4 regions of the Kineosporia sp. NBRC 101731 genome follow, and region 1 is predicted to be linked to each of the others. Evidence: riboswitches for the same ligand, from Rfam matches in the RefSeq annotation. Region 1 holds a riboswitch; each other region holds the start of a gene.
The links. Region 1 has a riboswitch for cobalamin ahead of cobN (cobaltochelatase subunit CobN). Riboswitches for the same ligand answer to the same signal wherever they lie in the genome.
Positions count from the first base shown of each region.

Region 1 (5,911 bases):
CCCGGGAGCGGAACACCCGGGAGACCTCCTCGTGCAGGGTGCGGGTGCGCACGGCCGAGGGGTGGGTGCTGTCTCCGATGTAGGCCTTCGGCGCCGTACCGGTCAGCGCCCGCACCATCGACACCATGCCGCCGTGGTACTGGAAGTAGTCGTCGCTGTCGGCAATGTCGTGCTCGACGCTGTCGTAGTTCTTGGCGGCAACGGCAATACGAGAGTAAGACTTCTCCATGTCGTCACGCGCCGGCCGGCCGTCCAGCCCCCGTCCGTAGGCGTAACCGCCCCAGACCGCATACACCTCGGCCAGATCCGCGTCGTCCCGCCAGGTGCGGGTGTCGATGAGCGGGAGGACGCCCGCCCCGTACGTTCCGGGCTTGGATCCGAAGATCCGGGTGGTGGCCCGCCGCGCATCGCCGTGGGCCGCAAGATCGTCCTGCACGTGAGCCCGCACAAAATTCTCCGCCGGAGACTCCTCGAGGGAAGCCGCCAACTGCACCGCGTCGTCCATCATCTGCACCACGTGCGGGAACGCATCGCGGAAGAAACCGGAGATGCGCACCGTGACGTCGATGCGCGGGTGCCCCAGCTCGGTCAGCGACATGGCTTCCAGCCCGGTGATCCGGCGCGAGGCGTCGTCCCAGACCGGCCGCACACCCAGCAGGGCCAGTACCTCGGCCACGTCGTCACCGGAGGTCCGCATCGCCGACGTACCCCAGACCGACAGGCCCACCGAGCGCGGCCAGTCACCCTCGTCCGCCCGGTACCGCTCGAGCAGCGACTCGGCCATCGACCGGCCCGTCTCCCAGGCCAGCCGGCTCGGCACCGCGCGCGGGTCGACCGAGTAGAAGTTACGCCCGGTCGGCAGCACATTGACCAGACCGCGCAGCGGCGAGCCGCTCGGGCCCGGGTGCACGAAACCGCCTTCAAGGGCGTGCAGTACGGCCGTGAGCTCGTCCGTCGTGCGCAGCAGGCGGGGAACCACCTCGGTCGCGGCGAAGCGGAGAATGGCCTCCAGCCCCTCGTGGTCGACCTGCGAGACATCCACCTCGGTCGAGGCGAACACCGACGAGATCACCGCCGGCACCGCGTCCGCCGACCAGGACGCGTCCGAGAGCGCCTGCACCAGGGCCTCGGCCGTGGCCTGGGCCGCGTCCACCTCTTCCAGGCCGTCGGTGTCCTCACCGACCGAACCCACCGACGCCTCATCCAGACCGAGTGCCTCACGCAGCCCGGGTAGCGACTGCGAACCGGCCCAGAGCTGACGGGCCCGCAGCATCGACGTGACCAGGTGCACGAGCACCGAACCGGTCGGTGCCTGGCCGAGAATGTGCAGCCCGTCGCGGATCTGGGCGTCCTTGACCTGGCAGAGCCAGCCGTCCAGGTGCAGGATCATGTCGTCGAACTCGGCCTCGTGCGGCCGCTGCGTCAGACCCAGGTCGTGATCGAGCTTGGCCGCGTGCATGAGCGTCCAGATCTGCGACTGGATCGCCGGGCCCTTGGCCGGGTCGAGGGCCGTGACCGAGGCGTACTCGTCGAGAAGCTGCTCCAGGCGGGCGATGTCGCCGTAGGAGTCGGCCCGGGCCATCGGCGGCACCAGGTGGTCGACCAGCGTGGCGTGGGCCCGGCGCTTGGCCTGCGTGCCCTCGCCCGGGTCGTTCACCAGGAACGGGTAGATCAGCGGCAGGTTGCCCAGTGCCGCGTCGGGCGCGCAGGACGCCGACAGCGCGAGCGTCTTGCCGGGCGTCCACTCCAGGGTGCCGTGCTTACCCAGGTGCACCACCGCATCCGCACCGAAACCGCCTTCGGAGGCAGGAAGGTTCAGCCAGTAGTAGGCGGCCAGGTAGTGGTGCGAGGGCGGCATCTCCGGGTCGTGGTAGATCGCGACCGGGTTGTCGCCGAAGCCCCGCGGCGGTTGCAGCAGCATCACCACGTTGCCCGCGATGATCGCGGCCAGCACGATGTCGCCGTCCGGGTCACCGCTCGACAGGGCCCCGCCCGGCGGGTCGACGAACATCTCGCCCGGTACCGCGCCCCAGTGCCCCTCGACCGACGCGCGCAGGTCGTCGGGCAGGGTCGCGAACCAGCGCCGGTACACCGCGGCCGGGATCCGGACCGGGTTGCGCGCCAGGTCGTCCTCGGTCAGCCAGTCCAGGTCCTGGCCGCCGGCCTCGATCAGCCCGTGCACCAGGGCGTCGCCGTCCATCGCCGCGAAACCCGGGAACGCACCTTCGCCCTCGGAAGGGCCGACGTCGTACCCCGCGTCCCTCATCGACGCCAGCAGGGCCAGTGCCGAGGCCGGGGTGTCGAGCCCCACCGCGTTACCGATGCGCGCGTGCTTGGTCGGATAGGCGGTGAGCATCAGGGCCACCCGCTTGACCGCCGGCGGAACGGCCCGCAGACGGGCGTGGGCCACTGCGATACCGGCTGCCCGCGCTGATCTTTCTGGGTCGGCGACGTACTGCGTGAGCCCGTCCGCGTCGACCTCCTTGAACGAGAACGGCACCGTGATCAGCCGGCCGTCGAACTCCGGGATCGCCACCTGGTTGGCGGCGTCCAGTGGGATCAGCCCCTCGGAGCTCTCCACCCACCGCTGACGCGAGGTCAGCGTGCTGATGGCCTGCAGGATCGGCACATCCAGCGCGGCCAGGGCGCCGATGTCCCAGGTGGAGTCGTCACCCCCGGCCGAGGCGTTGGCGGGCCGGTTGCCTCCGGCCGCGAGCACGGTCACCAGCAGGGCGTCGGCGGTGCCCAGCGTGGCCAGCAGGTCGTCGTCCGCCCCGCGCAGGGTGGCGCAGAAGATCGGCAGCGCCCGCCCGCCCGCGTCCTCGACGGCCGTGCAGAGCGCCTCGACGAACGCGGTGTTCCCGGCCACGTGGTGGGCGCGGTAATAGAGCACCGCGACGGTGGGACGGTCGCCTGTCACGGGGGGTCGCTCCAGGATTCCCCACAGCGGGGTGCCGGCCGGCGGCTCGAAACCGAATCCGGTCAGGAGCACGGTGTCGGTCAGGAACGCGTGCAGTTCGGCGAGGTTGCCCGGACCGCCCTCGACCAGGTACCCGTGGGCCTGGGTGGCCACCCCGACGGGAACGGTGGAGCGGCTCATCAGATCGGCGTCGGGCAGCGCCTCGCCGGAGAGCACGACCACCGGCACCCCCTTGGACAGCAGGGCGGCCAGGCCCTCCTCCCAGGCCCGGGTGCCGCCGAGCAGGCGCACCACGGTGACGGCCACACCGTCGAGCAGGCCGTCCAGGTCGTCCACGGACACCCGGTTCGGGTTGGCCAGCCGGTACGGAACGTTGCTGGCGCGAGCGCTGAGCAGGTCGGTGTCGGAGGTGGAGATGAGCAGAACGGGCTGCCGTTCGATGGGCACGTCGGTCACGAACGTCCTCTTCCTCGCCGTCCGCGCGGCGGGTTGCTGCGGCGTGGCACAGTCTCCTGGCTCGGCGTCCTCGTGAGGTCTCAGGCCTTCCAGCCCTGACGGGCCGTGACCATCGATCCAGAAACGTCACTCAGCGCTCACAGTGGCGCGACCGCGCCGGAATCTCACCGGCTTCCTGTCCACCACGCCGCTCGATTGTTCGGGGGTATCTGACGGTGCCACTGTGCCAGCCCGGCGCACGGCACCCAACCCCTGGCCTACCCTTGGGCGGTGTTCGTCGTCCATGCCTGGTGGTCTCCCGGCCCCGGTGATCCCGCAGACGACGGCTCTCTCCTTCTCTGGGCGGAAGATCCGCAGGTCCGCGCGGTGCCCGCCGAGCGCACCGGGCGCCGTCCCAAGGTGCGCGAGCATCCCTTCGACATTGCCGCCGACGAGCTCACGAAGACCCTCACCGACGTCTGCGGCCTGATCGCCGAGGGCTGGCAGGAGGGCACCGCCGACCTCGTGCTGCCCTCTTTCCAGCACGCCCCGGCCGGTTCGCCCGAGCTGCTCGACCTGCGCTCGGGCTGGGCGCCCGGCGCCTCCGGTCACGTCGAGGGCGAGTCGGCCCGGCTGTTTCCCGAGGTCCGGTGGCGGGTGGTCACCGTCTCGGTGCCCGCCGCCCAGGCGCCCGCGGTGCTCGACGGCCTGAAAGGGTCAATGGGGGACGCGGTGGCGCTCGGTTCCGACGTCCGTCACCTTCTCGCTCTGCTCGCCTTCTCCGAAGATCTGATCAGCAGGGGACGCGTGCTGCCGGTCGCGCTGGAGGCTCCCGACGGTCACGGGGTGGCCCGGTGGCGCCCGGTTCTCACCGGTGACGACGGGGAGTGGTTCCGGCACGCGGTCGCGACCCTGCCGCCCTCGTTCGGTGCGGCGCTGGCCTCCGGGGCGACCGGGGCGACCGGGGCGACCGGGTTCACGCCGGGCCGGTGTGCGGCCGCGGCGGTGGACGCCTTCGTCGACGTCGGGGTGCGGGCCCGGCTGCGTCCGGCCCGGGCGTCCGGCGGGCTCGGGCTGGCCGGCTGGCGGCAGGCCCTGCACGGCCCCTACCCGGCGTTCCCCGCGAACCGGCGCCAGATCGGCCAGCTGGTCACGGGTCTGGAGCAGTGGCAGGCCGAGGCGGTCTCCGGCGGTCTGGTCCGGGCCGGTTTCCGGCTGGTCGAGCCCACCGACGACGACATCACCAGCGTGCTGCGCCCGGGCGACGAGGAGCTGCGACCGGCCGACGAGGCGGCGATGTGGCGGCTCGAGTTCGGTCTGCAGGACGCCGATCAGCCCGGCCTGTTCATCCCGGCCCAGCAGATCTGGGACGCCGAGCTGACCCTGACCCGGCTGCGCCGCAACGCCCCCCGCCCGCAGGAGACGCTGCTCGCCGAACTGGGCCGGGCGCTGCGGCTCTTCCCGCCCCTGCGCGACGCCCTGCTGCAGGCCCGCCCGGCGCAGCTGCTGATGGAGACCGCCACCGCGCACCAGTTCCTGACCGAGTCCGCGGGTCTGCTGATCGGTGCGGGGTTCGGTGTGCAGCTGCCCGGCTGGTGGTCGAAACCGCAGCGCCTCGGCGCCCGGCTGCGCGCGGGCACCCCGCCCCAGCCCGGAAGGATCGAGGGCTCACCGGTCTTCCGGCAGAATGACATCGTCGAGTACGACTGGCGGCTGTCGATCGGCGACCAGCAGCTGACCGACGACGAGGTGGCCCTGCTGATCGAGTCGCAGGCCCCGCTGGTGCGGCTGCGCGGTGAGTGGATGCAGGTCGATCCCGAGAAACTGCGCAAGGCCCGGGCCTTCCTGCGCAAGCGGCGCAAGACCGGTCCGGAGACGATGTCGATCGCCGACGTGCTCTCGGTGATCGGCGCCGGCTCGGAAGGCCCGGCCGGGCTCGAGGTGACCGGGGTGGACGCGTCGGGCTGGCTGGCCGACTTCCTCGCCTCCGCGGAAGATCGCCAGTTGCAGCCCTTCACGGTTCCCGAGGGATTCGTGGGCGATTTGCGCCCGTACCAGGAGCGCGGCGTGGCCTGGCTGTCATTCCTGGAGAACCTGGGCCTGGGAGCGGTTCTCGCCGACGACATGGGCCTGGGCAAGACCGTGCAGCTGCTCGCGCTGATGGCCGCAGACGCGCCGCTCGAGGATACGGGGGACACCGGGGCAGACCTGATCCCCGGCCCGACCCTGCTGGTCTGCCCGATGTCGCTGGTCGGGAACTGGCAGCGGGAGGCCGCGAAGTTCACGCCGGGGCTGCGGGTTCACGTGCAGCACGGCGCGGACCGTCCGCAGGGCGAGGAGTTCCACGACGCGGTGAGCGGTTGCGACCTGGTCGTCACCACCTACTCGCTGCTCGCCCGCGACGCGGTGACCCTGCGCAAGTACGCCTGGCGGCGCATCGTGCTCGACGAGGCCCAGGCGGTGAAGAACGCCGCGACCCTGGCGGCCACGGCTGCCCGTTCGCTCACGGCCGGGCGGCGGATCGCGGTCACGGGTACGCCGGTGGAGAACCGGCTG
Region 1 covers NZ_BSTC01000002.1:143,452-149,362, reverse strand. The annotation lists gene cobN (cobaltochelatase subunit CobN) at 1-3,376, opposite strand, end outside; cobalamin riboswitch at 3,405-3,578, opposite strand; gene QSK05_RS07860 (DEAD/DEAH box helicase) at 3,647-5,911, shown strand, end outside.

Region 2 (5,911 bases), on a different contig from region 1:
GCTCGCCGACCGGCCGGCGGCTCACCCAGCTGGTGCCCAGATCGCCCCGGAGGGCGCCGGACAGCCAGGTGAGAACCCCGGAGACGGGGGACGAGGGAAGGTCCAGTTCCCGGCGCAGAGCCTCGACCGCGGCCGGGTCGTCACCCCGTGCGGTGAAGCGCACCCGCAGCACGGTCCGGGCCGGGTCTTCACCCCGCAGCCAGGGCAACGCGGCGACCACGACCAGCAGGAGCAGGACCGTGGCGAGCGTGCCGGTGATCGAGCGCAGCCCGGACGGCGCTGATCCGCGGCTCATCTCGCGATCCCGGCGATTCCCGTGATCCCCGCGAGGTGAAGAGCGCGAGTGCGAGAACGGTGGAGCCCGACCTCGTTCGTGATCATGCAGACTCTCCCCGGCCGGGTGCTGAGGGATGGCCCGATCACGAACGAGGTGGTGGGGCGGGCGTGGTCGGCCACCGGGCCCGGCCCGCCGCATCGCGGGGCCTCTGGAGTGGGCAGGAGCGGGGACACGACGGGTACGTTCACGGCGCGGGGGATCAGTGGCGGATCGTGGTCTTCGCGGTGATCACCGCGCGCTCCCAGGGGTCACCGGCCAGGCCGGAGACCCCGTCGGCCAGGCCGAACTGGGTGCGGTCGTGGACCAGGGGGATGACGGCGACGGCGGACAGCACCACGTGCTCGGCGGCGACCGCGGCCTGGTTGCGGGCGTTCACATCGGTCTGCGGGGCGGCCTTCGCCAGGTCCGCGTCGAGAGACCGGTCGCAGAACCGGCTGATGTTGTAGCCGCCGTCGCAGCCGAAGTCGGCCTGCAGGTAGCTGATCGGGTCGGCGGTGTCCTGCCCGTACGAGCGGCTCATGATCACGGCGTCGTAGGTGCCGGCCAGGAGGTCGCTCTCCATCTGGTTGTACTCCTGCACCACCGTCTTGACGTCGAACCCGGCCTTGCGCCACCGGTCGGCGACGACGGTGGCGATCTCGGCCAGTTCCGGGCGGTCGGAGAACGTGGCCAGCGTGATCTTCTGCCTCTGCGGGGTCGCGGCCTTCGGGTAGTCCGGGGTCGGGCGCTCGTCGGCCCAGGTGGACACGGACGAGAACAGCCCCTTCGCCGGGTCGGCGGCACCGGCGTAGATGGTGCCGGCCAGGTCCAGACCGTCCGGACCGTCGAGACCGTCCGGACCGTCCGGACTGTCGAAGGCCTCGCGGGCGGCCTCGCGCTGGGCCGGGTCCTTGAACACCGTCGAGCTCTGCGTCAGGTGCAGCGACACGGTGCGCGGCAGCGGGACGGCCAGCACGTGGTCGGTGCCGATCTGCTCCAGCTGGTCGGCCGGGACGGCCTGGGCCACGTCGGTCTGACCGGCTCGCAGCGCGGACGCGCGCTGGTCGCCGTCCGCCACGAAGCTCAGCTCGATGCCGGCCAGGGCCGGGGTGCCGCCCCAGTAGCTCTTGTTCGCGGTGAGGTCGGCCGAGGTGGTGCCGTTGAGCTGGGTGATCGTGTAGGGACCGGTGCCGGTGCCGACCACGGACGGCGAGGCCGGGTCGGCGTAAGCCTTCTCCGAGAGGATCGCCAGCTCCGGCGAGGTCAGCCGCTGGATCAGCACCGGGTCTGCGGTGCGGGTGACGATCCGGACCACGCTGTCGCCGTCGGCGGTCACGGTCAGGTCGGTGCCCGACAGCGACCGCGGCGCCGGGTCGGCCTCGGTGGCGTGGGTCAGCGAGTCGGCCACGGCCTGGGCGTCCATGGCGGTGCCGTCCTGGAACGTCACGTCCGGGCGCAGCGTGAGCTCCCAGGTCTGGGGGTCGGTCTGCTCCCAGCCCGTGGCCAGCGACGCCTCGGGACGGCCGGAGGCGTCGAGCTGGGCCAGGGTCTGCGTGGCGCCGACGCCGTAACTGGTCACCGCGTCGTCGCTGTACGGCGAGAGCGCCGCGACCGGCGTGAACGCATAGGCGTACCGCAGGATCTGGGGACCGTCGCTACCGGCAGCACCGGAATCGCTGCCGCAGGCGGCCAGCGGGAGCAGGGGGAGGACGAACGCCGCAGCGATCGCCGGGATCTTCAGAAAACGCGCAGGGCCCATGGAACAGACCGCCTCCAGCACCTCGTGGTTGCGAAACAAGTGCCGTGGCCGGTCTCCTGGCTCTCGGGTCAAGCGCTGCCGGCGAACCTTCCCAGGCGGTCCCGTCATGACGGTCCCGCCCAGTGGCGCCCGATGCGGACTGTGCGAGCCGGCAGCTTCCCGATCACAGTGGCGAGGGCCGCTCCGGTATCACACCGGAATTCCCGAACACCACGACGTTGTCACGCTACCTCAGAGATCACCCAGCGCTGCCACCGGCCTCTCGACGCAGTCGGCGACGAACCGCAGGAACCCGCCCGCCACCGCGCCGTCACACACCCGGTGATCGAAACTCAGCGTCAGCTGCGTGACCTGTCGCACCACCACCTGACCAGCTACGGCCCAGGGTCGCTCGATGATTCTCCCGATCCCGAGGATCGCCGCCTCGGGGTGATGGATGATCGCCGCAGCGCCGTCGGTGCCGAACACCCCGTAGTTGTTGACCGTGAACGTCCCGCCGGTCAGATCACCCGGCGTGAGTGCACTCTCCCGGGCCCGGCCCGTCATCGCGCTGATCGCGCCCGCCAGCCGTCGCGTGCTGAGCAGATCCGCGTCTTTGATCACCGGCACCACCAGGCCACGATCGGTCTGCGCCGCGAACCCCAGGTGCACAGCCCGATGCCGGTGGATCTCCCCACCCTCGACCGTCGCGTTCAGCTCCGGATACCGCCGCAACCCCGCCACGCCGAAACGGGCGAGCAGCGCGACGATGCTGACAGGGGTGCCCGGGGGTGAACCGGGGGGTGCGCTGTTGAGCACGGCCCGGGCCTCGAGCAGCCCGGTCGCGTCGGCATCGACCCAGAGGGTGGCCTCAGGAATCTCCCGGCGCGATCGAGAGAGTTTCTCGGCAGCCACCCGCCGTATCCCGGTCAGGGGGACCCGCTCGAACCCGCGGTCGGGGGGCCATGCTGAGGCGGGGAGGGATGGAGGCGGCGGAGACGCTGCGGTCCGGAAGCTTTCGGAGGAAACCGTTCCTGAGGACGTGGTCTCGGGGAGCGTGGGCGCAGGAGGCGTCGGCCCGGGACGCCGTTCAGGCTGGGAGCGGGCCGCCTGCTCGACGTCGGCCCGCAGGATCAGACCGCCAGGGCCGCTGCCGGTCACCTGGCGCAGATCGAGACCGGATTCACGGGCCAGGCGCCGCACCAGCGGAGAGATGACGCGCAGGGCGTGGGTTTCCGTGCCCGGCGGAAGAACACGGGGAGTCGGTGCGACGGCGCCAGCGTCTGGTGTGGCAGCGTCAACTCCGGGTGTAACGGCATCAGTTTCTGGGACGAGGGCCGGGGCGCCCGGCCGGCGCAGGGGCCGACGGCGCCGGGGTGTGGGGGCACCGGCTGATGATGTGCCGTAGCCGACCAGAACGTTTCCGCTGCCTGCGTTCTCACCTCTGCCGGTGGTCTCACTGCTGCCTGCGGATTCACTGCGGCCGGCGCCTTCCTCGCTCTTTTCGTCGAAGCCCGGTGGGGCGACCTCCACCCCCGGCTCTCGCAGACCGCCGAAGGAGGTCTCCCAGCGACGGGTCTCGGCGATGGTGATCAGAGGTGTGCCCACGGCCAGGACATCACCCGGTTCGGCGTGCAGCACGGTGACGACACCGGCGAACGGGACCGGGACCTCGACCGAGGCCTTGGCGGTCTCGACCTCGACGACGGGCTGGTCGACCGTCACCTCGTCACCGACATCCACCAGCCAGGTCATGATCTCGGCCTCGGTCAGGCCCTCACCCAGGTCGGGCAGGAGGAAATCAGCCATGATGGGGCTCGCCCTCCCACTGCAGCCGGCTGACCGCGTCGAGGATGCGTTCGGCGTCGGGCAGGTGATGATGCTCGAGTTGGGGCGGGGGATAGGGAATGTCGTATCCGGTGACCCGCAGGATCGGGGCTGCGAGGGAATGGAAGCACTGCTCGGTGAGGCGCGCGGCCACCTCGGCGCCGTATCCGCAGAACCCCGCGGCCTCGTGTACGACCACGGCCCGGCCGGTGCGCCGCACGCTGGCCGTGACGGTCTCGTCGTCGAACGGGCTCAGACTGCGCAGGTCCACCACCTCCAGGTCGTACCCCTCGTCGCGGCCGATCCGGGCGGCCTCCAGTGCGGTCTCCACCGTGCCGCCGTACGTGATCACCGTGACGTCACGGCCCGGCTGCACCACGCGCGCCTGGTGCAGCTCCGGTCCGTCTACCGCGCGATCTATCGGTTCCTTGGTCCAGTAGCGGCGTTTGGGCTCCAGGAAGATCACCGGATCGGGGCTGTCGACGGCCTGGCGCAGCAGACGGTACCCGTCGGAGGGTGTGGCGCACGTGACCACGCGCAGCCCGGCGGTGTGCGTGTAATAGACCTCGGAGGAGTCGCAGTGATGCTCCACCCCGCCGATGCCACCCCCGTACGGAATACGCACCACGATCGGTAACCCGACGCGTCCGCGGGTGCGGTTGTGCATCTTGGCCAGATGGCTGGTGATCTGCTCGAAGGCCGGGTAGGCGAAGGCGTCGAACTGCATCTCCACCACCGGGCGCAACCCGTTCATCGCCATGCCGATCGCAGTGCCGACGATGCCGGACTCGGCCAGCGGCGAGTCCCAGACCCGGTCGGGCCCGAACCGCGCGGCCAGGCCGTCGGTCACCCGGAACACCCCGCCCAGCGGCCCGACGTCTTCCCCGAACACGACCACCCGATCGTCGGCATCCAGCGCGTCACCGAGTGCCTGGTTCAGTGCCCCGGCGAGCGAGACCGGCTGATGCACCGATGATTCCACCTGACCTGCGCGCTCCGTCACCGTACTCACCGGATTCCCCTCCCGCCGGGTTCATGTCCGTCCATCGTGGCCCTTCCCCCTACCGGAAGGTCCAGCGCGTCCGCGCGCTGCCGGGCCAGCGCGGCTGTCGGCCGCGCGTAGACGTACTCGAACAGATCCGACGGTGAGACCGGTGCATCGGTGCCCATCCGCGTCCTCACTCCGGCAGCCAGACCCTCAGCCTCGGCGTCGAACCCGGTTGCATCGAAATCCCCGGACGAAGAGAGAAAGACGGCGAGCCGCCGGACCGGGTCGCGCTCCAGCCAGCCGGCCACCTCGTCGTCCTGCCGGTATCGCGAGGCGTCGTCGGCATTGGTGTGCGCCTCGATCCGGTAGGTGAGCGCCTCGATCAGCGTGGGACCACCTCCGGCGGCAGCGGAGGCGATCGCCGAGGAGACCGTCGCATACACGGCCGCCGCATCGTTCCCGTCGATCTGCTCCGATCGAATGCCATAGCCAATACCCTTGTGGGCCAGGGAAGGAGCCGCCGTCTGCCGGTGAAGCGGCACGCTGATCGCATACCCGTTGTTCTGCACCACGAACACCACGGGCGCCTTCCACACGGCCGCGAAGTTCAGTGCCTCGTGGGTGTCTCCCTCGCTGGTGGCCCCGTCGCCCAGCAGCACCACCGCGACCGCGTCCTCACCCCGCAACCGGGCCGCGTGTGCCACCCCGACCGCGTGCAGCGTGTTCGTCGCCAGAGGGGTGCACTGCGGCGCGACCCGGTGCTCGTAGGGGTCGTACCCGCAGTGCCAGTCCCCCCGGAAGCTGACCAGCACGTCGACCGGATCGACCCCGCGGGTGACCACCGCGACGCAGTCGCGGTAGGTCGGGAACAGCCAGTCCTGCGGGCGCAACGCCAGCGCCGTACCGGTCTGGCAGGCCTCCTGGCCCCGCGAGGAGGGATACACCGCGAGGCGTCCCTGCCTCGTCAGCGCCGTGACCTGGGCGTCGAAGCGGCGGCCCACGACCATCGCCCGGTAGAGCGCGACCAGCGTGTCGTGATCGG
Region 2 covers NZ_BSTC01000011.1:69,979-75,889, forward strand. The annotation lists gene QSK05_RS26095 (ABC transporter permease subunit) at 1-295, opposite strand, end outside; gene QSK05_RS26100 (ABC transporter substrate-binding protein) at 537-2,114, opposite strand; cobalamin riboswitch at 2,105-2,305, opposite strand; gene QSK05_RS26105 (dihydrolipoamide acetyltransferase family protein) at 2,307-3,863, opposite strand; gene QSK05_RS26110 (alpha-ketoacid dehydrogenase subunit beta) at 3,856-4,893, opposite strand; gene QSK05_RS26115 (thiamine pyrophosphate-dependent enzyme) at 4,890-5,911, opposite strand, start outside.
Region 2: linked by a shared signal. The riboswitch ahead of QSK05_RS26100 (ABC transporter substrate-binding protein) and the one ahead of cobN (cobaltochelatase subunit CobN) in region 1 are both predicted to bind cobalamin.

Region 3 (5,911 bases), on a different contig from region 1:
ACCAGCACGTCGGGGCGCATCGCGACGGCTCCCGCGATGGCCACGCGCTTGCGTTCGCCGAACGAGAGCTGGTGCGTGGGCCGGGCGGCCAGGTGGGTCGCGGCCAGCAGGGTCAGGGCCTCGTCACAGCGGGCGCGTACCTCGTCGTCGGTCAGCCCCTGGTTGACCGGGCCGAAGGAGACGTCCTCGCGGACGGAGGCGGAGAACAGCTGGTCGTCGGGGTCCTGGGTGATCAGCTGCACCTGGTGCCGGTGCTCGCGCAGTCCGGTGCGGGTGTGGCGCAGTTCGCGCCCGCCGACGGTGATCCGGCCGGCGGTGGGACGCAGGGCTCCCGAAAGGCAGCGTAACAACGTGCTCTTGCCCGATCCGTTGGCGCCCAGTACGGCCAGGCGGGTGCCCGGCGGGACCTGCAGATCGGCGCCGGTCAGCACGGGAGGGCCTCCGGAATAGCGGAATTCGAGGCCCTCGACCTCGATCTGCCCGTTCACCGGGCACCCGGCAGAAGAGAGACGGCCGCCAGGGCGGTCAGCCCGGCCAGGGTGGTGGCCACGAAGGGCCGCGACGACGGCTGCTGGTCGGCGAGTGTGCGCATGACCCCCTCGAAACCCCTCCCGGCCAGTCCGTTCTCCAGGCGGCGGGCGCGGTCGAAGGCCCGGGTGAGGGTGGCGGCGGCCAGCATCGAGGCCGAGCGCAGAGTGGCCCGGCGGCTGGTGTAGCCCAGCCGGGCCGTCTGCGCGGCCCGTACGGCGCCGGCCGACTCCAGCAGCACGAACAGCAGACGGTAGACCAGCCCGGCGATGTCCACGATCGCTTCGGGCACTCCCCGGCGCCGGGCCCAGGCCAGCAGGTCGGTCATCGGGGTGGTCGCGGCCAGCAGCATCACGGCCGATGTGCCCGAGACCGCGTGGGCCAGGGTCTGGACGGCCGCGTCCAGGCTCTCGCCGGTCACGGTCGGGCCGAAACCGTCGGTGCGCCAGGTCACCGCGATGGTCACGGTGCCCAGCAGGATGAACGCGGCCGGGCCCCGGGCCGCCCGCACCAGCAGGCGGCCGGGTACACGGCCCGGGCCGAGCACGAGACCCAGCGCGGTCACGGTCACGAGCACCGAGGCCGGCCAGGTCGGCAGCACCAGGGCACTGATCACCAGGCCGAGGCTGAGCAGCACCTTGTCGCCCGGTGAGTACCGCCGCCAGGGACTGGCCCAGGCGGCGACGTCGATCGCCGGAGCGCTCAAGGGGCACTGGTCTTCCGGGTGCGGCGGCCGGACAGCCGGCCCAGCACGAAGCCGAGCGCCCCGGCCCCGGCCGCGGCCTGCAGGGCGAACAGGCCCGATTCGATCTCACCCGACGAGGGCTGGAAGAGCGGGCTGAACCAGACGTGGTAGCCGGGGTTGATCTCCTCCACCTTGGTGGCGGCCGAGGAGTCACTGCCGGCGTAGGACTCGCCCTCGGGCTGGCCGTCGGTGTTCAGCCGCAGGGTGAGCGGGATGGCGAAGATGGCGATGACGAGCAGCAGGAGGCCCAGGTCGACGGCCAGGCGGCGTGGGGTACGGGTGGTCATGGTGGTCACGCTCCTGAGCGGTCGGGGCGATTTTCGGTGCTTGAGGACGTCGTGGTCGCCCGGGCGGTCGGCCCGCCGTCGTCGGTGGGTCCCGGGAGAGCGGCCTTCAGGCCCAGCAGGCCCAGTTCCTCGGGGGCGATGCGGGCCAGGATGCGGAACACCAGCACGCCGAGCAGACCCTCGGCGATCGCCAGCGGGATCTGGGTGAGGGCGAAGATGCCGAGGAACTCGCCGATCGAGCCCAGTACACCGCCGGAGGGGTCCGGGTGCGCCAGACCCAGCTGCACCGACGTCACCACGTAGGTGGAGAGATCGGACAGTGACAGGGCTGCGAACACACCGACCGGGAAGGGCAGGCCCACCGCCAGACAGGCGCGATAGGCGGCGTACCCCACCCAGGGTCCGACGATCGCCATCGAGAACACGTTGGCGCCGAGCGTGGTGATCCCGCCGTGGGCCAGGAGCAGGGCCTGGAACAACAGCACGACGGCGCCGAGTACGGCCATCACCGGCGGCCGGAAGAGCACCGCGCCCAGGCCGGTGCCGGTGGGGTGGCTGGAACTGCCCGTGACCGAGGGCAGCTTGATCGCCGACAGGACGAAGGTGAAGGCCCCGGCCGCGCCCAGCAGGAGCCGGGACTCGGGACGTTCGCGCACCTCGCGCACCACACAGCGGGCGCCGTGCACCACGAAGGGGGCTGCCGCGACGGTCCAGGCGGCGGCGTGCAGGGGCGGCAGATAGCCCTCAGCGATGTGCACGGAGCACCCCGCCGGACAGCGTGTTCGTCATCAGATCTCCTCGGGTCCGCGCCCTGGATCGATGCGACGGCCGAAGTCTCCTGGCTTCCCGGATCAAGGCTCGCCCCGGCCTTCCGGCCTGGTTCAACAGGCCGTGGCACGGCGAGGGGTCTGCTCCCCGGTGACAGTGGCGGGACCGCGCCGGATTCTCACCGGCTTCCTTCACTGCCGTCGCGGTTCGTGTTTAGTTGACTGGCGCATCTAACCACGCGGCGTCCGATATGAGTACCGCGCTCCTTTCCCGTGCGACGGCCACGAACGTTCGTCCGTCTGCTTCCGGCCGCGCAGACGTTCCTTGCTCCCGGAGCGGCTCACGGCTCCGGGAGCAAGGAACGCCGTGTGTACACCTGGTACACCCGGTACCGGGTGTACCAGGTGTACACACGGCAGAGGCTTCGCCGGTGGGGTCGGGGCCGGTGGAGCAGAGCTGCTGCCCCGCCTCATCCAGCGCAACGGCGTTGGACCGGGTGCCGCCACTGGTCCGGCCCCTCGGCGCTGGCCCGGGTCCGGCGCTGGCCCAGGGGCCGTCGCTGCGCCGGGGCCCAACGCGGGCCCGGTCCTCGACGTTGGCCCGGTCCTCGACGTTGGCCCGGTCCTCGACGTTGGCCCGGTCCTCGACGTTGGCCCGGGCCTCGCTCCTGGATCAGGCCTCGACGAGTTGCTTCGCCTCGGTCTCGCGCCCGATCCGCGTCGTGCGGGTGATGCGGGCGCCGGTGAGGGTCGGGCGCGCCACGAGCAGCAGCACGAAGGCCACGGCGCACAGCAGCGCACCGATCAGGTAGGCCTGCCGGTAGCCGAAACCGGCTGCCGCACCGAGGATCGGGCCGGCCAGCATGGCCCCGACCGGCCCGGCGCTGATGAACAGCGTGGAGGCGTGGCCCGGGCGGCTGGGCAGCATGTCCTGCACGTAGCTGATGCCCAGGCCCTGGAGCAGAGCGATCGCGGCCGCGTTGAGAACCTGGGCCGCGGCGAGCTGCCAGGTGTCGGAGGAGACCGCGACGATCGCGGTGTAGACCAGGGCCAGCGCCGGCCCGGCCAGCATCAGCCGGCGCAGCGGGTACCGGGCCGCGAGCATCCCGAAGCCCAGCATCAGCGGGATCTCCAGCCCGGCGCACAGGCCCATGATCAGGCCCGCGTCACCCAGCCCGGCGTTCAGCTCGCTCTTCAGGAACAGCGGAAGAGCCTGCAGCGAGAGGTTTCCGGTGCACTGCAGGAGCACGAGCGCGACCATGGTGAGCACGAGCACCCGGCTGCTCTCGTCCCGGCCGGGTTCCGACTCCAGGGTCTGCGCCGCGACGGTGGCCACCGGGACAGGCGTCGAGGGGAACATCCGCCACGTCACCACTGCGGCGATCGTGAACATCGTGGCGGCGAAACCGTAGACGGCGGTGAAGTCACCGGCGGTGAGCAGCATCGTCGCCAGGAACGGCCCGCCCACCCACGACAGGGACAGCACCGTGCGCAGGGTGGTCATGGTCATGACGGCGTTGGGCGAACCGGCCAGGCTGCCCCGCGCGTGGGCGAACACCTGGGGCACGAGGGCACTCGCGACGGCCGACGCGGTCACGGTCAGGCCCAGGAGCAGCCAGTAGTCCCGTAGCCAGGCCGTCAGCAGGGAGCCGGCGGCGCCGGTCAGGGCGGCCGCGATGATCAGTCCGCGCCGCGAGGGCAGACGGTCCGACCAGCGGGCGAGCCCCAGCGACACCACCACGGACGACAGGGGTGCGGCGACGAGGAACGCGGTGATCTGCAGACCACTGGCGTGTACCGCGTCGGTGAGGAAGAGGGTGAGGAAGGGAGTGGCCATCGCGCTGGCCAGGCCGACACAGAGAAAAACCAGCGCCAGGGGGAAGTGCTGGCGCACAGGGTGAAACACAAAGACCTCAAGACAGGCAGAACGAACGGTCGGACACGAGGCGCTGCCGCCCTGCAGGGCCCCGCTGTTTCTAACGGCACCAGTGTCCCAGGTGTTACACCCCGGGTCGCTCCACTTGCCGATCCGCCGGGGCAGGTCACCGTAGAGACGCTTCATCAGTGCCCATGACCTGCCCATGACCTGCCTATGACCTGCCCGTGACCTGCAAGGAGAGACCGTGGCCAATACTTCCGCCCGAATTCTGTACAAGCCCTTCGGTCTGGCGGGCAGCGTCGGCGCCGGCCTGATCGCGGGCGTGCTGTTCAAGCAGGTGTGGAAGCACGTGTCCGACGCCGACGACACCCCCGAGGCCAACGACCGGCGCTTCGGGTGGGGGCAGGTGCTGCTCGCCGCCACGGTCCAGGGCGCGATCTTCGCCGCGGTGAAGGCGGCCGTCGACCGGGGCGGAGCCGTGGCGTTCGAGCGCTGGACGGGGGAGTGGCCCGGCGAGGAGTGACGAAAACCGGGTGCGCGCCAGCCCTCGGGCGGCGCACACTCGGGCGCATGACGGCTCAGCTGGTCGCTTTGTGCTTCGACACCGAAGACCCGGTACGCCTGACCGGTTTCTGGGCGGGGTTCCTGGGCTGGGACGTGCGGGACGGCACCACCGCCCACGCCCCGGCCGTGCTGGATCCCGGCTTCGTGCTGCGGTTCCTGCCCACTGACGAGCCGAAGACCGCGCCCAACTACCTGCACTTCGATCTGACCAGCAGTTCGCTGGAGGATCAGCGGCAGATTGTCGAGAGGGCCCTGGCCCTGGGCGCGCGGCACCACGACGTCGGTCAGCGTCCCGAGGAGGGGCACGTGGTGCTCGCCGACCCGGGTGGCAACGAGTTCTGCGTGATCGAGCCCGGCAACCAGTTCCTGGCCGGGACCGGCGCCATCGGGGCGCTGGCCGGCGACGGATCGCGGGCGAACGGGTACTTCTGGAGCCGCGTGCTGGACTGGCCGCTGGTCTGGGACCAGGACGAGGAGACCGCGATCCAGTCGCCGCGGGGTGGACCCAAGATCACCTGGGGCGGTCCGCCCCTGGCCCCCAGAACCGGCCGCCGCTATCGTCCCCACTTCGACATCGCCCCTGCACCCGGCACCGACCGGCAGACCGAGCGGGAGCGTCTGCTCGACCTGGGTGCGACCGTGCGCGACAGCGGGCAGCTGGCCGACCCCGACGGCCACGAGTTCTGTCTGCTGTAGAGCTCAGAGCCCCCAGTGCTGATGCAGCCGGAAGGTGTCGCTGAGCCGGCGCAACTGCTGGGTGTGCAGCTCGACCGCGACCTCCGACTGGTCGCCGGACGCCCGGAAATGCCCGTATACGAACGGGTAACACGTTGGCCCGACAGCTGTCACGTGCTGCAGGACGGCCTTCTCAGGAACGGTTGCAAGGCCGAGAACACCCGCTGTGAGTGGTGCGTGGTGTCTTCTGGTCAGGTGTTCCTCGAGGGCCGCGATCTGCGCCATCTCGAGGGTGAGGTTGGTGCCGGACATCGAACGGTGATTCATCTGCGCCTCCTGCCGGCATCAAGGATAACGACGGGAGGACGGGGCGCGCACCAGCCGTTGGTCGGTCCGGTCCCGGGACCAACGACCTTTGACCAAGGACTGTCCGAACAGGGGCACTTGGCCTCTACGGGTCCTGTTG
Region 3 covers NZ_BSTC01000014.1:176,688-182,598, reverse strand. The annotation lists gene QSK05_RS29825 (energy-coupling factor ABC transporter ATP-binding protein) at 1-488, opposite strand, end outside; gene cbiQ (cobalt ECF transporter T component CbiQ) at 485-1,234, opposite strand; gene QSK05_RS29815 (energy-coupling factor ABC transporter substrate-binding protein) at 1,231-1,560, opposite strand; gene QSK05_RS29810 (energy-coupling factor ABC transporter permease) at 1,566-2,318, opposite strand; cobalamin riboswitch at 2,392-2,520, opposite strand; gene QSK05_RS29805 (sugar efflux transporter) at 3,001-4,221, opposite strand; gene QSK05_RS29800 (DUF4235 domain-containing protein) at 4,451-4,729, shown strand; gene QSK05_RS29795 (VOC family protein) at 4,777-5,466, shown strand; gene QSK05_RS29790 (hypothetical protein) at 5,470-5,772, opposite strand.
Region 3: linked by a shared signal. The riboswitch ahead of QSK05_RS29810 (energy-coupling factor ABC transporter permease) and the one ahead of cobN (cobaltochelatase subunit CobN) in region 1 are both predicted to bind cobalamin.

Region 4 (5,911 bases), on a different contig from region 1:
GACCGGTGAACACCCTGGTCGTCATCTGCTTCTCGACGTCCGTCAGGGTGGCCCACGACTGGATGTCGTTGCTCAGCGGGACCTTTTCCGGCAGCCAGAAGTTGCCGGTGAGCCGGTCCCAGACCTCGAGGTCCTTCTCGTCCTGCAGCTTGTTCCAGTTGATCGCCTGGACACGGTTGATCAGCTTCACCATGATGAAATCCCCTCAAAAGTCACAGCATGCACGAGACGCAGCCCTCGACCTCGGTGCCTTCGAGCGCCAGCTGACGCAGGCGGATGTAGTACAGCGTCTTGATGCCCTTGCGCCAGGCGTAGATCTGCGCCCGGTTGATGTCCCGCGTGGTGGCCGTGTCCTTGAAGAACAGGGTCAGCGACAGGCCCTGGTCGACGTGCTGGGTGGCCTCGGCGTAGGTGTCGACGATCTTCTCGAAGCCGATCTCGTACGCGTCCTGGTAGTAATCCAGGTTGTCGTTCGTCATGAACGGCGCCGGGTAGTACACGCGGCCGAGCTTGCCCTCCTTGCGGATCTCGATCTTCGAGACGATCGGGTGGATCGAGGAGGTGGAGTTGTTGATGTACGAGATCGAGCCGGTCGGCGGCACGGCCTGGAGGTTCTGGTTGTAGAGGCCGAACTCGCGCACCGAGTCGGACAGGGCCTGCCAGTCCTGCTGCGTGGGGATGGCGACACCGGCGTCCTCGAACAACTGCTTCACCCGGGCCGTGCGCGGCAGCCAGGTCTTCTCGACGTACTTCGTGAAGTACGAACCGTCCGCGTACTTCGAGTCCTCGAAGCCGATGAAACGCGTTCCGCGCTCCTTGGAGAGCAGGTTCGACGCCCGGATGGCGTGGTAGGCCACCGTGTAGAAGTAGATGTTCGTGAAATCCAGGCCCTCGTCCGAGCCGTAGAAGATGCGCTCACGGGCCAGGTAGCCGTGCAGGTTCATCTGGCCCAGGCCGATGGCGTGACCGCCGGCGTTGGCGCGCTTGATCGAGGGCACCGACTCGATGGACGTCTGGTCGGAGACCGCGGTCAGCGCCCGGATCGCCGTCTCGACGGTGCGGCCGAAGTCGGGGGAGTCCATCGCCGTGGCGATGTTCATCGAGCCCAGGTTGCACGAGATGTCGCGGCCGATGTGGTCGTACGACAGGTCGGTGTTGAACGTCGACGGGGTCGAGACCTGCAGGATCTCGGAGCACAGGTTGGAGTGGGTGATGCGGCCCTTGATCGGGTTGGCCGCGTTCGCGGTGTCCTCGAAAAGGATATACGGGTAACCCGACTCGAACTGCAGCTCGGCCAGCGTCTGGAAGAAGTCACGCGCGTTGATCTTCTTCTTGCGGATGGCGCCGTTGTCGACCATCTCGCGGTACTTCTCGCTCACGCTGATGTCCGCGAACGGCACCCCGTAGACGCGCTCCACGTCGTAGGGCGAGAACAGGTACATGTCCTCGTTCTTCTTCGCCAGCTCGAACGTGATGTCCGGGATCACGACGCCCAGCGAGAGCGTCTTGATCCGGATCTTCTCGTCCGCGTTCTCCCGCTTGGTGTCGAGGAACTGCATGATGTCGGGGTGGTGGGCGTGCAGGTACACCGCACCCGCGCCCTGACGCGCCCCGAGCTGGTTGGCGTAGGAGAAGGAGTCTTCGAGCAGCTTCATCACGGGAATGACACCGGACGACTGGTTCTCGATGTGCTTGATCGGTGCGCCGTACTCACGCACGTTCGACAGCAGCAGGGCCACGCCGCCGCCGCGCTTGCTCAGCTGCAGCGAGGAGTTGATGCCCCGGGCGATCGACTCCATGTTGTCCTCGATGCGCAGGAGGAAACACGAGACGGGCTCGCCACGCTGGGCCTTACCCAGGTTGAGGAAGGTCGGGGTGGCCGGCTGGAAGCGGCCGGTGATGATCTCGTCCACCAGCTGGAGGGCGAAGTTCTCGTCGCCGGAGGCCAGCGTGAGCGCCACCATCGAGACCCGGTCCTCGAAACGCTCCAGGTAGCGCTTGCCGTCAAACGTCTTCAGCGTGTACGAGGTGTAGTACTTGAACGCCCCGAGGAAGGTCGGGAACCGGAACTTCTTCGAATAAGCGTGCTTGTACAGCCGTTTGATGAACGCCCGGTCGTACTGGTCGAGCACCGCGCCTTCGTAGTACTTGTTCTCGACCAGGTAGTCGAGCTTCTCGTCCAGGTCGTGGAAGAAGACCGTGTTCTGGTTGACGTGCTGCAGGAAATACTGCCGCGCCGCCTCCCGGTCCTTCTCGAACTGAATCTCGCCCTGCGGACCGTAGAGATTCAGCATCGCGTTCAGGGAGTGGTAGTCCATACCCACGTCCAGAACGTCCGTCATACCGACTGTCGCTGCCAAAATCGTTCCAATCCATCTCGGACGCGTAAGACGTCCTCTGCTGTTCCCATGAGTTCGAAGGCGTACAGGTAGGGCACCTGGCACTTCGCCGCGATGATGTCACCCGCGATGCAGTAGGCCTCACCGAAATTCGTGTTGCCGGCGGCAATCACACCGCGGATGAGGGAACGGTTCCCCTCGTCGTTGAGGAACCGGACCACCTGGCGGGGAACGGCCCCGCCCTCGTTGCCCCCACCGTACGTCGGAACCACCAGAACGTACGGATCGCGCACGTGCAGGAAGGGGTCGGTGGGACGGAGGGGGATCCGTGCCGAGGCGACGTCCAGCTTCTGCACGAAGCGGTGCGTGTTGTCGGAGGCGCTGGAGAAGTAGACCAGCGAGGTCATCCGATCAGACAGTCTGCGCCACCAGCGCCTTGATCCGGTCGGGACGGTAGCCCGACCAGTGGTCGTCACCGGCGATCACCACGGGAGCCTGCATGTACCCCAGCGACATGACGTGGTCGCGGGCCGCGGGGTCCTCGGTGATGTCCACGACCTGGTACTCCAGGTCGGTCTTCGCCAGCGCCCTGTACGTCGCGTCGCATTGAACGCAGGAAGGCTTGCTGTAAACGGTGATAGTCATCTCGCACATCCCGATCTTCGAGAACTTCGTGCGCGGTGGAGAGCCCCGGGTGAACACAGACCTGCCCCAACGGGCAGCCTGAAGTCATCCGGTTCCGTCCCTCGCGGCACCTCGGACGCACGCGCCACGTAGGGCGCGCGCATTGCTGGCAGGTCTTCGGACTCGCAGGCATGCGCTGTGAGCGCACCTACTGACCGTCGCTTCCCAGGCGCGCAAGCGCGTGCCCAGTGCTGTCTGACGGTGGTCGTTCCCACTCACCGCTGCGGGGCAGTCCCGGATTCTCACCGGCTTCCCTCTGATGACGCCCTCCCTGGCTGGAAGGGCGAACCAACAACAGGCAGCACCATATGCCGTAGGTGGGGGTGCCCGCGACAACTAGATCTAGTACGCGTGTCGATGCGTTGTCCGGACAGGGGGAAATCTGGACCCCACGTGATCAAGCGGCATCAGGGCGCTACCGATGCATCTGCAGTCCCACTGAAGGGACTGATCAGGTGGGTCCGTCGTCGGGGGAGTGCAAACGTGGGCAAACGTCGTCGGGCCCGAGCGGTGCTCTGCTCAGCCCTGCTGGTCGCGGCCTGTTCGACCTCCAGCGACTACGTCTGGGCCCGAGCGGCACCCGAGCCGCTGATTCCCCGGACGCCCGTGACGACCGTGACACCGGTCCCGACGGCGTCGGCCGGAAAAGTGACGAAGAAGATGCCCGGCAGTGGACGCGTGCGGCTGGCCTTCGCCGGCGACGTCCACTTCCAGGGGTCGTCGGCGAAGGCGCTGGGCGGCGACATCGGCAGTGCCGGCCGGATCCTGCGCCGGGCCGACCTGGCTGTGGTGAACCTGGAGACCGCGATCACCACCCGCGGCCGCGCCGAGCCCAAGCAGTACACCTTCCGGGCCCCGGCCTCCGGTCTGAGGGCGCTGCGCCGGAGCGGGGTCGATGTGGTCACCGTGGCCAACAACCACGGCATGGACTACGGCCGTATCGGGCTCGACGACACCCTCAAGGCCGGGAAGCGTTCCGGGGTGCCGATGATCGGCGCCGGCCGGAACATCGACGAGGCCTTCACCCCGTACCGCCGCACGATCCACGGTGTCCGGCTGGCAGTCTTCGGGGCCACGGACGTGCTCGACAGCTTCGCCGTGAACTCCTGGAAGGCGACCGGCGAGACCTCGGGGCTCGCCTCGTCCAAAGACCCGGAACGGCTCCTGAAGGCCGTGCGTGAGGCCGCGCGCACCGACGTGGTGGTGGTCGTGCTGCACTGGGGTGTGGAGCGGCAGTCGTGCCCGACGGCGAGGCAGCGCGAGCTGGCCGATCTCCTGACGGACGCGGGTGCCAGTGTTGTGGTCGGTAGTCACGCGCACGTGCTGGAACCCGCTGTGCATCGAGGCCGTACCGCGGTGCATTACGGCCTGGGGAATTTCGTGTTCTACGCCAACGGTGGTCCGGGTGCCCGGACCGGTGTTTACGGCGTGGTGGTCGATCGCCGGGGCGTGGTCGGGACCTCCTGGCATCCGGCGAGAATTCATGGTGGACGTCCACAACTGCTGAGCGGTCGGGTCGCCGATACGGCGAGACGGGAACAGAAGGATCTGACCGTGCGCTGCGGGGTCGATTGACGATGGAGCTTGCTGGATGAACGGGGAGATTTTGCCTGATCGCGAAGGATTCTTTGTTCGTGATCAGGCAAAACCTCCCCCGGTTCAGCTACCCCTGAAGTCCGGCTTGCTCTTGGACAAGAAGGCCGTGACCGCCTCGGTATGGTCGGCGGTCAGGGCCAGACGGGCCTGAGCCTCGGCCTCACGGCGCAGCACCGTCGACAGTGAGGCCGTGCTCAGGAGGCGCTTGGTCTCGGCGAAGGCCCGGGTGGGGCCGGCCGCCAGCCTCGCGGCCAGGGCCTGGGCCCTTTCCTGGACCTCTGGTGCCGGCACCACCTGCCCGGCGATGCCCCACCTCACCGCCTGAGCCGGGGTGAACGGTTCTCCCAGCAGGAGTAGTTCTTTCGCCCTGGCCTCGCCCACCGAACGCGGCAGGGTGAGGGAGAGGCCGGTGTCGCAGGTGAATCCGATGGCGGTGAAGGCCGTGGCCAGGTGGGCGTCGTCGGCGAACACCCGCAGGTCGCAGGCCAGGGCCAGGGCCAGCCCGGCTCCCACGCAGGTGCCCTCCACCGCCGCGATCACCGGCTTGGGCATGGTGACCAGGGCCGTCACGATCGGGGCGTAATCGGCCTCCACCGTGTCGGTGGCGTGCGCCGGGTCGGCCTGCAGCAGGGCGGCGTGCTCGGCCAGGTCCTGGCCGCTGCAGAAGGATCCGCCGGCACCGGTCAGCACCACGGCACGCATGCTGTCGTCGGCCGACACTGCTTCCAGGGCCGTGCGCAGCGACTTCTTCGCCCCCGCGTCGAGGGCGTTGCGGCGTTTCGGCCGGTCGATCGTGAGAACCGCCACCGCACCGTCGTGTTCGACGATCATCGGGCCTCCTTCGCCACCAGCGTCAGCACGTCGTAGGTGGCCACCGGTTCGCCGTGCTGGTTGGTGACCAGCGCGTCCCACCGCACCTCGCCGTAGCCGGCGCTGTGGCGGGGCGTGAGCTGCTTCACCGTGAGCTGTACGGAGATCGCGTCGCCGGCCTTCACCGGAGTGAGGAACCGCAGGCCGTCGACGCCGAAGTTGGCCAGCACCGGGCCCGGGGCCGGGTCGACGAACAGGCCGGCGGCCAGCGACACCACGAGGTAGCCGTGGGCCACGATGCCGCGCAAGAGCGGGTTCCTCGTGGCGGCGGCCGCGTCGGTGTGAGCGTAGAACGTGTCGCCGGTGAACTCGGCGAAGTGCTCGATGTCGGCGAGGGTGACGGTGCGAGCCGCCGTGGAGATGCTGTGCCCGATCTCCAGTTCGGCCAGCGAGTAGCGGAACGGATGCTGTTGCGGGGTGAT
Region 4 covers NZ_BSTC01000018.1:87,748-93,658, forward strand. The annotation lists gene nrdF (class 1b ribonucleoside-diphosphate reductase subunit beta) at 1-193, opposite strand, end outside; gene nrdE (class 1b ribonucleoside-diphosphate reductase subunit alpha) at 213-2,342, opposite strand; gene nrdI (class Ib ribonucleoside-diphosphate reductase assembly flavoprotein NrdI) at 2,339-2,746, opposite strand; gene nrdH (glutaredoxin-like protein NrdH) at 2,751-2,984, opposite strand; cobalamin riboswitch at 3,115-3,331, opposite strand; gene QSK05_RS32430 (CapA family protein) at 3,507-4,598, shown strand; gene QSK05_RS32435 (enoyl-CoA hydratase/isomerase family protein) at 4,683-5,450, opposite strand; gene paaZ (phenylacetic acid degradation bifunctional protein PaaZ) at 5,447-5,911, opposite strand, start outside.
Region 4: linked by a shared signal. The riboswitch ahead of nrdH (glutaredoxin-like protein NrdH) and the one ahead of cobN (cobaltochelatase subunit CobN) in region 1 are both predicted to bind cobalamin.